Regions from separate parts of the Streptomyces sp. NPDC002057 genome, predicted to be linked through region 1. Evidence: riboswitches for the same ligand, from Rfam matches in the RefSeq annotation. Region 1 holds a riboswitch; each other region holds the start of a gene.
What was found. Region 1 has a riboswitch for ZMP and ZTP ahead of glyA (serine hydroxymethyltransferase). Riboswitches for the same ligand answer to the same signal wherever they lie in the genome.
Positions count from the first base shown of each region.

Region 2: it holds a riboswitch for ZMP and ZTP, as region 1 does, so the genes downstream of both, ABT129_RS14965 (phosphoribosylaminoimidazolecarboxamide formyltransferase) here and glyA (serine hydroxymethyltransferase) in region 1, are expected to answer to the same signal.
Region 3: it holds a riboswitch for ZMP and ZTP, as region 1 does, so the genes downstream of both, ABT129_RS23750 (bifunctional 5,10-methylenetetrahydrofolate dehydrogenase/5,10-methenyltetrahydrofolate cyclohydrolase) here and glyA (serine hydroxymethyltransferase) in region 1, are expected to answer to the same signal.

Region 1 is NZ_JBEOXR010000019.1:88,404-91,669, forward strand. It holds gene glyA (serine hydroxymethyltransferase) at 33-1,298, opposite strand; ZMP/ZTP riboswitch at 1,372-1,462, opposite strand; gene rocD (ornithine--oxo-acid transaminase) at 1,664-2,872, shown strand; gene ABT129_RS17465 (polysaccharide deacetylase family protein) at 2,964-3,266, shown strand, end outside.
Region 2 is NZ_JBEOXR010000015.1:81,241-84,506, forward strand. It holds gene ABT129_RS14960 (glyceraldehyde-3-phosphate dehydrogenase) at 19-1,464, shown strand; ZMP/ZTP riboswitch at 1,552-1,636, shown strand; gene ABT129_RS14965 (phosphoribosylaminoimidazolecarboxamide formyltransferase) at 1,671-2,828, shown strand; gene ABT129_RS14970 (DUF817 domain-containing protein) at 2,889-3,266, shown strand, end outside.
Region 3 is NZ_JBEOXR010000032.1:64,020-67,285, forward strand. It holds gene ABT129_RS23750 (bifunctional 5,10-methylenetetrahydrofolate dehydrogenase/5,10-methenyltetrahydrofolate cyclohydrolase) at 319-1,173, opposite strand; ZMP/ZTP riboswitch at 1,203-1,311, opposite strand; gene ABT129_RS23755 (GNAT family N-acetyltransferase) at 1,444-2,046, opposite strand; gene ABT129_RS23760 (hypothetical protein) at 2,039-2,656, opposite strand; gene ABT129_RS23765 (TetR/AcrR family transcriptional regulator) at 2,646-3,266, opposite strand, start outside.

The sequences.
Region 1 (3,266 bases):
GCGCCGTCCGGGCCGGCCGCCGGGTCGCAGGGTCAGACCGGGAGGCCCGGGGCCGGGTGGGTGGACATCAGGTCGGCCACCTCGGCGCGGATCGCCCGGAGTGCCTCCTCGTCGCCCGTGCCGGCGGCCGCGACACCGCGGTCGATCCACTCGGCGACCTGCGTCATGTGCGCCGCGGTGAGGCCGCGGGAGGTGAGGGAGGGGGTGCCGATGCGGATGCCGGAGGGGTCGAAGGGCTTCCGGGGGTCGTAGGGGACGGTGTTGTAGTTGACGACGATGCCCGCCCGGTCGAGGGCCTTCGCGGCGATCTTGCCGGGGACCTGCTTGGGGGTGAGGTCCATCAGGATCAGGTGGTTGTCGGTGCCGCCGGAGACCAGGTCGAAGCCGCGGGCGAGGAGCGCCTCGGCGAGGGCCTTGGCGTTGGCGACGACGGCGTGCGCGTAGTCACGGAAGGAGGGCAGGGACGCCTCGCGGAGGGCGACGGCGATGGCGGCGGTGGTCTGGTTGTGCGGGCCGCCCTGGAGGCCGGGGAAGACGGCCTTGTCGAGGGCCTTGGCGTGCTCCTCGCGGGACATGAGCATGGCGCCGCGCGGGCCGCGCAGGGTCTTGTGGGTGGTCGTGGAGATCACGTCCACGTGCGGGACCGGGGACGGGTGGGCGCCGCCCGCGATGAGGCCGGCGATGTGGGCGACGTCGGCGACGAGCACGGCGCCGGACTCGCGGGCGATCTCGCCGAAGGCGGCGAAGTCGATCGTGCGGGGCAGCGCGGTGCCGCCGCAGAAGATCACCTTCGGGCGCTCCTTGAGGGCGAGGTCCCGGACCTCGTCGAAGTCGACGAGGCCGGTGTCGTGGCGGACGCCGTACTGGACGCCCCGGAACCACTTGCCGGTGGCGGAGACGCCCCAGCCGTGGGTGAGGTGGCCGCCCATGGGCAGGGCCATGCCCATCACGGTGTCGCCGGGTTCGGCGAAGGCGAGGTAGACGGCGAGGTTGGCCGGGGAGCCGGAGTAGGGCTGGACGTTGGCGTGGTCGACGCCGAAGACGGCCTTGGCGCGCTCGACGGCGAGGGTCTCGACCTGGTCGATGTTCTGCTGGCCCTCGTAGTAGCGGCGGCCGGGGTAGCCCTCGCTGTACTTGTTCTGGAGGACGGTGCCGGAGGCCTCCAGGACGGCGGCGGAGACGTAGTTCTCGCTGGGGATGAGGCGCAGGGTCTCCGCCTGGAGGCTCTCCTCGGCTCCGACGAGGGCGGCGAGCTCGGGATCGGCGGCGGCGAGTGCGGGGTGCTGCGGTGCGGTCATGGTGGTGTCCTCCGGGCGTCGGCGGGTCCCGGGGCACTGCGTGAGAGGCGCGGCGCCACGCGGGACTCTGGTCCCGTGACGCCCAGGCGGGCGGCGTCTCGTGTGGTCTGCCGCGCACGGCTCCCCCGGGGTCGCTTCCCCGTTCGCCAGTCGCCGTGCGTGTTCTCAGCGTAGCGGGTGGCCTGTCGGTCGGGGCCCGACCGGGGAGAGGGGCCGACCGGGGAGAGGGGGCCGACCGGCGGGACACCGGCGAAGGGCGCGCCGTGCGCGAGGTTTCCCCGCCCGGCATCCGAGCGACGATAGAAACAGGGGCCACACCCCCTCGTCGGGGTCACCCCCCGAGCCGCAGGACGAACGGAGATCCCGTGTCGAGCACACAAGACGCGATCGCTTCGGCGGAGGCGCACAGCGCTCACAACTACCACCCCCTGCCGGTCGTCGTCGCCTCGGCGGACGGCGCCTGGATGACCGATGTCGAGGGGCGCCGCTACCTCGACATGCTCGCCGGGTACTCGGCGCTCAACTTCGGGCACGGCAACCGGCGTCTGATCGACGCGGCGAAGGCCCAGCTGGAGCGGGTGACGCTGACCTCGCGCGCCTTCCACCACGACCGGTTCGCCGAGTTCTGCGCACAGCTCGCGGAGCTGTGCGGCAAGGAGGCGGTGCTGCCGATGAACACCGGCGCGGAGGCGGTCGAGACGGCCGTGAAGACCGCCCGGAAGTGGGGGTACGAGGTGAAGGGCGTGCCGGACGGGCACGCGAAGATCGTGGTCGCGGCGAACAACTTCCACGGCAGGACGACGACGATCGTCAGCTTCTCCACGGACCACGAGGCGCGGGACCACTTCGGTCCGTACACGCCGGGGTTCGAGATCGTGCCGTACGGGGACCTGACGGCGATGGAGGCGGCGGTCACCGAGAACACGGTGGCGGTGCTGATCGAACCGATCCAGGGCGAGGCGGGGGTCCTGGTGCCGCCGGCCGGATATCTGGCGGGGGTGCGGGAGCTGACACTCCGGCGGAACGTGCTGTTCATGGCGGACGAGATCCAGTCGGGTCTGGGCCGGACGGGCCGGACGTTCGCGTGCGAGCACGAGGGTGTGGTGCCGGACGTGTACATCCTGGGGAAGGCGCTGGGCGGCGGGGTGGTCCCGGTGTCGGCGGTGGTCGCCGACCGTTCGGTGCTCGGGGTGTTCCGGCCGGGTGAGCACGGCTCGACGTTCGGCGGGAACCCGCTGGCCTGCGCGGTGGCCCTCGAAGTGGTCGCGATGCTGCGGACGGGCGAGTACCAGGAGCGGGCGGCGGAGCTGGGCGAGCACCTCCACGCGGAACTGGGGCTCCTCGTCGGCGGTGGGGCGGTGGAGGCGGTGCGCGGGCGCGGCCTGTGGGCCGGCGTGGACATCGCGCCCTCGCGCGGCACGGGCCGGGAGATCTCGGAGAAGCTGATGGAGCGGGGTGTCCTGGTGAAGGACACGCACGGTTCGACGATCCGGATCGCACCGCCGCTGGTCATCTCGAAGGAGGACCTGGACTGGGGTCTGGAGCAGCTGCGGGGGGTGCTGTCGGCGGAGTGAGGAACTCCGTTCCCGGGTGCGGCGGACGCGGGCCGGTGCGGGGCAACTCGGACCATTGACACGGCAGTTGGTCTAGGCCAATGATGCGGCCATGCCGAGACTCCGTCTGCGTCACGCCGTGCGTGCCGCGCTCGCCGCCCTCGTCCCGCTCGCGCTCCTCGGCGCGGTCACGGGACCCGCGCACGCCGCCCCGAAGGCGGCCTGGCCCGAGCCCGTCCCGGTGGTCTCGCACGTCGAGACCACCGACCCGGTCGTCTTCATCACCATCGACGACGGCTGGTTCCACGACCCCGCCGCGGCGAAACTGCTGCTCGACCGCCGGGTGCCCGCCTCGCTCTTCCTGCTGCCCGGCGCCTACTCGTACGACTCCGGCTACTTCCACACCCTGCTGAAC
Region 2 (3,266 bases), on a different contig from region 1:
AGCTCGAAAGATAAACTTGTGACTGTCAATGACGACTCGTTCACCAGCTGGAAGAACCGCGAGGAGATCGCGGAGTCGATGATCCCGATCATCGGGAAGCTGCACCGGGAGCAGGACGTCACCGTCCTGGTCCACAGCCGCTCCCTGGTGAACAAGTCGGTGGTCAGCATCCTCAAGACCCACCGCTTCGCCCGGCAGATAGCCGGCGAGGAGCTGTCGGTCACCGAGACGCTCCCCTTCCTCCAGACGCTCACCACGCTCGACCTCGGCCCGTCGCAGATCGACATCGGCATGCTGGCCGCCGAGTACAAGACCGACGACCGCGGTCTCTCGGTCGCGGAGTTCACCGCCGACGCCGTCGCCGGCGCCACGGGCGAGAACAAGACCGAGCGCCGCGAGGGCCGCGACGTCGTCCTCTACGGCTTCGGCCGCATCGGCCGCCTCGTCGCCCGCCTCCTCATCGAGAAGGCCGGTTCGGGCAACGGTCTGCGTCTGCGCGCGATCGTCGTCCGGGGCGGTGGCGAGCAGGACCTGGTGAAGCGCGCCTCGCTGCTGCGCCGCGACTCGATCCACGGCCAGTTCCAGGGCACCATCACCGTGGACGAGGCGAACAGCACGATCGTCGCCAACGGCAACACGATCAAGGTGATCTACGCCAACGACCCCTCCGAGGTCGACTACACGGCGTACGGCATCGACAACGCCATCCTCATCGACAACACCGGCAAGTGGCGCGACCGCGCGGGCCTCTCCAAGCACCTGCGCCCCGGCATCGACAAGGTCGTCCTGACCGCGCCCGGCAAGGGCGACGTGCCGAACATCGTGCACGGCGTCAACCACGACACGGTCAAGCCGGACGAGCGGATCCTGTCCTGCGCCTCCTGCACCACGAACGCGATCGTGCCGCCGCTGAAGGCGATGGACGACGAGTACGGCGTGCTGCGCGGTCACGTGGAGACCGTCCACTCGTTCACGAACGACCAGAACCTCCTGGACAACTACCACAAGGCCGACCGCCGCGGCCGTTCCGCGCCGCTGAACATGGTGATCACCGAGACCGGTGCCGCCTCGGCCGTCGCCAAGGCCCTGCCGGAGCTGAAGGCCCCGATCACGGGCAGCTCGATCCGCGTCCCCGTCCCGGACGTCTCGATCGCGATCCTGAGCCTGCGCCTGGGCCGCGAGACCACCCGCGAAGAGGTCCTCGAGTACCTCCGCGACGTCTCGCTGCACTCGCCGCTGAAGCGCCAGATCGACTTCACCACGGCCCCCGACGCCGTCTCGATGGACTTCGTGGGCTCGCGCCACGCGTCGATCGTCGACGCCGGCGCGACCAAGGTCGACGGCGACAACGCGATCCTCTACCTCTGGTACGACAACGAGTTCGGCTACTCGTGCCAGGTCATCCGGGTCGTCCAGCACGTCTCCGGCGTGGAGTACCCGACCTTCCCGGCCCCGGCGGTCTGATCCCCGGACCCGCCCGACGGCACGGCCGCGCGCCGCACTTCCTCCCGGGGGTGCGGCGCGCCGCCGTACCCCCGTACGGATAGCATCGGTTCCGGCCGCGACTGGCGAGGGTGGATCACCACCGGGGAGCGGCCGTCGTTCCGCGTGCGCGTCGACCGCCTGGGCGCCTGCGTCAGTGATGTCCCGCTGACCCAGGAGGCCTTGCGATGGATCTGCGTTACGGAATCAACCCGCAGCAGGGGACGGCCACGGCCGCGCCGGTGGAGCCCGGCCGACGGCCGGTGCGCGTGCTGCACGGCAGCCCGTCCTACATCAACCTGCTCGACGCCCTGAACGGCTGGCAGCTCGTACGCGAGGCGAGCCGGACCCTGGGCCGGCCCGCCGCCGCCTCCTTCAAGCACGTGTCTCCGGCGGGCGCGGCGGTGGCCGGACCCGTCGACGACGTCACCGCCGCGCTCCACGGCGTCGACGGCGCCCGGGTCGGCGCCCTCACCAGCGCGTACCTGCGGGCCCGCGACGCCGACCCGAAGTCCTCGTACGGCGACTTCGCCGCCGTCTCGCACCCGGTCGACGCCGAACTCGCCGAGCTCCTCGCCCGGGTGGTCTGCGACGGCGTCGTCGCCCCCGGCTACGCCCCGGGAACGGTCGCCACGCTGAGCCGGAAGAAGAACGGCCGCTTCCTCGTGATGGAGGCGGACGAGACGTTCACCCCGCCGTCCCACGAGGCGCGCGAGGTGTTCGGCGTACGGCTCTCCCAGCCGCGCGACGACGTGCCGCTCTCGGCCGCCCTGCTCGACGACGTCCGCTGCGGCGCGCTGCCGCCCGCGGCGGCGGACGATCTCCTGCTCGGGCTCGCCGTCCTGCGCTACACCCAGTCCAACTCCGTGGCCTACGTCCGGGACGGGACGACGCTGGGGATCGGCGCCGGCCAGCAGTCCCGCGTGGACTGCACCCGGCTGGCCGGAGCCAAGACCGACACCTGGTGGCTACGGCGTCACCCGGCGGTCCGCGCCCTCGCGTTCCGGCCGGGCGTCCGGCGTCAGGACCGCGTGAACTGGCAGATCCGCTGTGTCGAGGGCGACCTCACCCCCGACGAGCACACCCGCCTCGCGAAGGCCCTCGCCGCCCCCGCCCCCGAGCTGACGGACGCCCAGCGCGCGGAGTGGCTCGGGCTCCTGACCGGGGTCGCCTTCGTCTCGGACGGCGCCCTGCCCTTCCGCGACAACGTCGACCACGCGCACCGGCACGGGGTCGCCCACATCGCCGAGCCGGGCGGCTCGATCCGCTCCACCGACGTCGAGGACGCCTGCCGCGAGCACGGGATCACCCTGGTGCGGACCGGGCTTCGCCTGTTCCACCACTGAGAGGTGGGAGGGACGGCGCCCGGGGCGAACCGACCCCGCCGGTCCGGCGTCCCTCCCCGTATGAACACGTTCAGATTCGGTCTCGGCCAGCTTCTGCGGTTCGCGGTGCTCGAGGCGCGCTGCTGCGCCTTCGCCCTCGCCCTCATCGGCGGCATCGCGGTCTCGGGCCTGCTCCCCGACCTGCCGATCGCCCGCTACGACCTGCTGTTGCTGTACGGGATCGGTCTCACCGCCCTCGCGTGGAAGGCCGGCTGGGACCGCGGTCGGGACGTCGCCGTGACCGTCGGCTGCCATGTCATCGGCCTGCTCTTCGAGTTGGTCAAGGTGCGGATGGGCTCGTGGAGTTATCCGGAGGAGGCGCTGACGAAGTTCGGCGGGGTGCCGCTGTACGGCGGGTTCCTCTACGCGGCCCTCGCCAGCTACGTCTGCCGCGCCTGG
Region 3 (3,266 bases), on a different contig from region 1:
AACTGACATCGCCGGTGGGGCTGACGCCTCCGGCGCAGTCGGCATCTCGTGCGAGCCCGTCGCGGCGGACGGGCCGGACAAGGCGGGCGAGCCGGATGAAGCGGACGGGCCGGACGCGGCGGGCGCGCCCGGTCGGCGGTTCGGGGGCGGCGGGGTGGCGGCGGACGGGTGTGGCACGGGGTCCAGATTCGCCCGTCGGCGTCGCCGCGGCCACCCTTTTTCGGGCGACGAGCCCTGCCCGTACAGAACCGTGACATTCGTCGACCGGGCTCCCGCCCGCCACCGCCACCACTCCCGCCGCCCCGTCACGAACCGTCCCTACAGACCGAGCTGACGCTCCGCGCCCTCGACCGTCTGGGCGAGGAGCACGGCGATGGTCATGGGGCCGACACCGCCGGGGACGGGGGTGATGAGGGAGGCGCGCTCGGCGGCGGAGGCGAAGTCGACGTCGCCGACGTTGCCCGGGTTGTAGCCGGCGTCGACGACGACGGCGCCCGGCTTGATGTCCGCGCCCTTGATGAACTCAGGCTTGCCGACGGCGGCAACGAGGATGTCGGCCTCGCGGACGACGGAGGAGAGGTCCTCGGTACGCGAGTGGCAGTAGGTGACGGTGGCGTCGCGGCCGAGGAGGAGCAGGCCGGCCGGCTTGCCGAGGATCGCGCTGCGGCCGACGACGACGGCGCGCTTGCCGCGCGGGTCGACGTCGTAGGCGTCGAGGAGACGCATGATGCCGCCCGGCGTGCAGGAGACGAAGCCGGGAAGGCCGAAGCCCATGGCGGCGAACGAGGCCATGGTGACGCCGTCGACGTCCTTGGCGGGGTCGATGGCCTCGAAGGCGGCGCGCTCGTCGATGTGCGGGCCGACGGGGTGCTGGAGCAGGATGCCGTGGACCTCGGGGTCCTGGGACAGGGCGGTGATCGCCGCGACCAGTTCCTCGGTCGTCGTGGTGGCGGGCAGCTCGACGTGCTTCGAGCGGATTCCGGCCTTCGCGCAGCGGTTCTGCTTCATCTTCACGTACGTCACGGAGGCGGGGTCCGCGCCGACGAGGACGGTCGCGAGACAGGGGGTGACGCCGGTGCGCCGGGTGATCTCGGCGGCGCGGGCGGCGGTCTCCTCGACGGTACGGCGGGCGAGGGCCGTGCCGTCCATGAGGGCGGCGGTGCTGGTGGACATGGCAACTCCTGGGCGTCGTCTGTGACCAAATGGTTCGCCCAGGCGCACGGCATCGGGGCGGGCGCGCCACCGGGGCGCGCTCCCGCCGGGCCGCTCCCCGGTGGTGATCCACCTCAAGCGCCAGTCACGGCCCGGGCACCACTCTACGTGAGGGGTCGGAGGCGGTTCCCTGACAGGGGCGCGACGACCGGTCCCGGGCAGGGCAAGGCGGGACAGGGCATGGCAGGGCAGGGCATCGCGGGGCGGGACGGAGCGCGGCAGGCAGGGCGGTCAGGCGGTGCCCGGTCGCGCCATCACCCTGACGTCCAGCGGCCCCAGCGCGGTCCTCCGCAGATCGGTGAAGCCGAAGCGGCGGTAGAGAGGAACGTTCGCCGGGTCGGCCGTGGTCAGGAAGAAGCCCGCCGGTGCGGCGGTGGTCGCCAGTACGTGGTCCAGGAGGAACCGTCCGGCGCCGCGCCCCACCGTGTCGGGACGTACCCCGATGAACTCCAGGGTCCACGCGCCCTCCGGCGCGGAGGCTTCGGCGTGGTGCAGATAGCGCAACGTCCTCCCCAGGGCGGCGGGTCCGCAGCGGAGGCCCGTCCGTGCCGCCCAGGCGGCACGCGCGGACGCCCCGGGCACCGCACCCGACGGCGTGAGGACCGCGGCGGCGACCGGCTGCCCGTCCGGAGTCGTCAGCGCGTACCGGAGAGAACCGGGAAGTGTGGCGTGGGTCCGCAGAGTGGCCTCGAACCAGCGCGTCCGTACGGTCTCCGAGTCACCGCAGATCCATGAGACGGCGGGCTCCCGGACGAAGGCGGCGGACAGGGTACGGGCGCAGGTGGCCGTCTCCGGAGGGGAGACGACCCTCCATCGCGGGGCGATCTCAGACACGGCGCCTCCGCTCCAGCGGCGCCTCCGGGACGAGGTGGCAGACGAGCAGCTTCAGAAAGAACAGCGGTGCGAACCAGCCGAGTAGGGCGGGCACCTCCAGCCAGAACAGATTGATCAGGACCGCGACCATCAGAACGCTCATCGAGACCGGGCGCTTGAGGTGGAGGGGTGCGAACTCGACCATGGCCGCCCCGGCGAGCAGCAGCGCCGCGTTGACCGACGTCCAACGCCAGTCCCCCGACAGGACGATGAGCCCCATGGCGACGAGATGGATCAGGTGGGCGGAGACGAACAGCATCCGTGCCCGTCCGACTCCCGGGCCCGGACGGTGGTACCAGCGCTTGGCCGCGTTGGTCGCGTTGGTGAGCACTCCGCCGATGAGATCCAGTCCCACCAGTGCCACCACCGCGCACTGCGCTCCCGACCATCCGCGCCAGGCTCCCGAGGCCCACAGCCCGGCGGCCAGGAGGAGGCCGCAGGCGATCAGGCCCGCGGTCTCCACCGCCGACTCGGAACGGGACTTGCCCGGTCCCATGAACCGTTCGACGCGGCCCGCGAGTCCGGGCGGGGTCTCGGGTATGTCCCAGACGATCTCGACGTCAGCGCGCATCGGTGTTCCCCTCGTCGAAGGACGAGCCGGTCCCGCTCCACAGTCCGCGCAGCAGGGCCCACACCTGCGCGCTCTCAGCGCCTTCCGCGGGAGCCGGGGGTGTCGGCGACGCCTTCATGCGGGCGAGCGCCCACGCGTCGGCGGCCCTGAAGACCGCCGCGGTCACCGTGACCAGCAGCCCGTGGTCCACGTCGGTACGGATCACTCCCAGCGCCTGCCCGTTCGAGACCAGTTCGTCGAACCAGGCCAGCCACGGCCCGTCCCCCTCGCTCGTGCGCCCGATGGCCGCGTCGGCGAGGGCCAGATCGTCCGGGTGGCCCTGCAGATGGGCCGCGAGCGCGCCGGCGCTCGCGTCGAGGCGGGACCAGAACTCCACCTCGTCGCGGGCCGCGGGCCAGGGCTCCAGGGCGCCGAGCAGCCGCCGCAGCACGCCGTCGAGCACCGCGGAGAGGAGGTCCTCGCGCCCGTCGAAGTAGTGGTAGGCCGCGGTCTTCGAGAAGCCGGCGGCCTCGATGATCTTGTTGTAGGAGGCGCCTTCGGCCCCCTGTTCGGCGAAGTGGCGGCGCGCCACGGCCAGGATCAGTTCCTGACGCTCGGCGGGAAGGCGTTC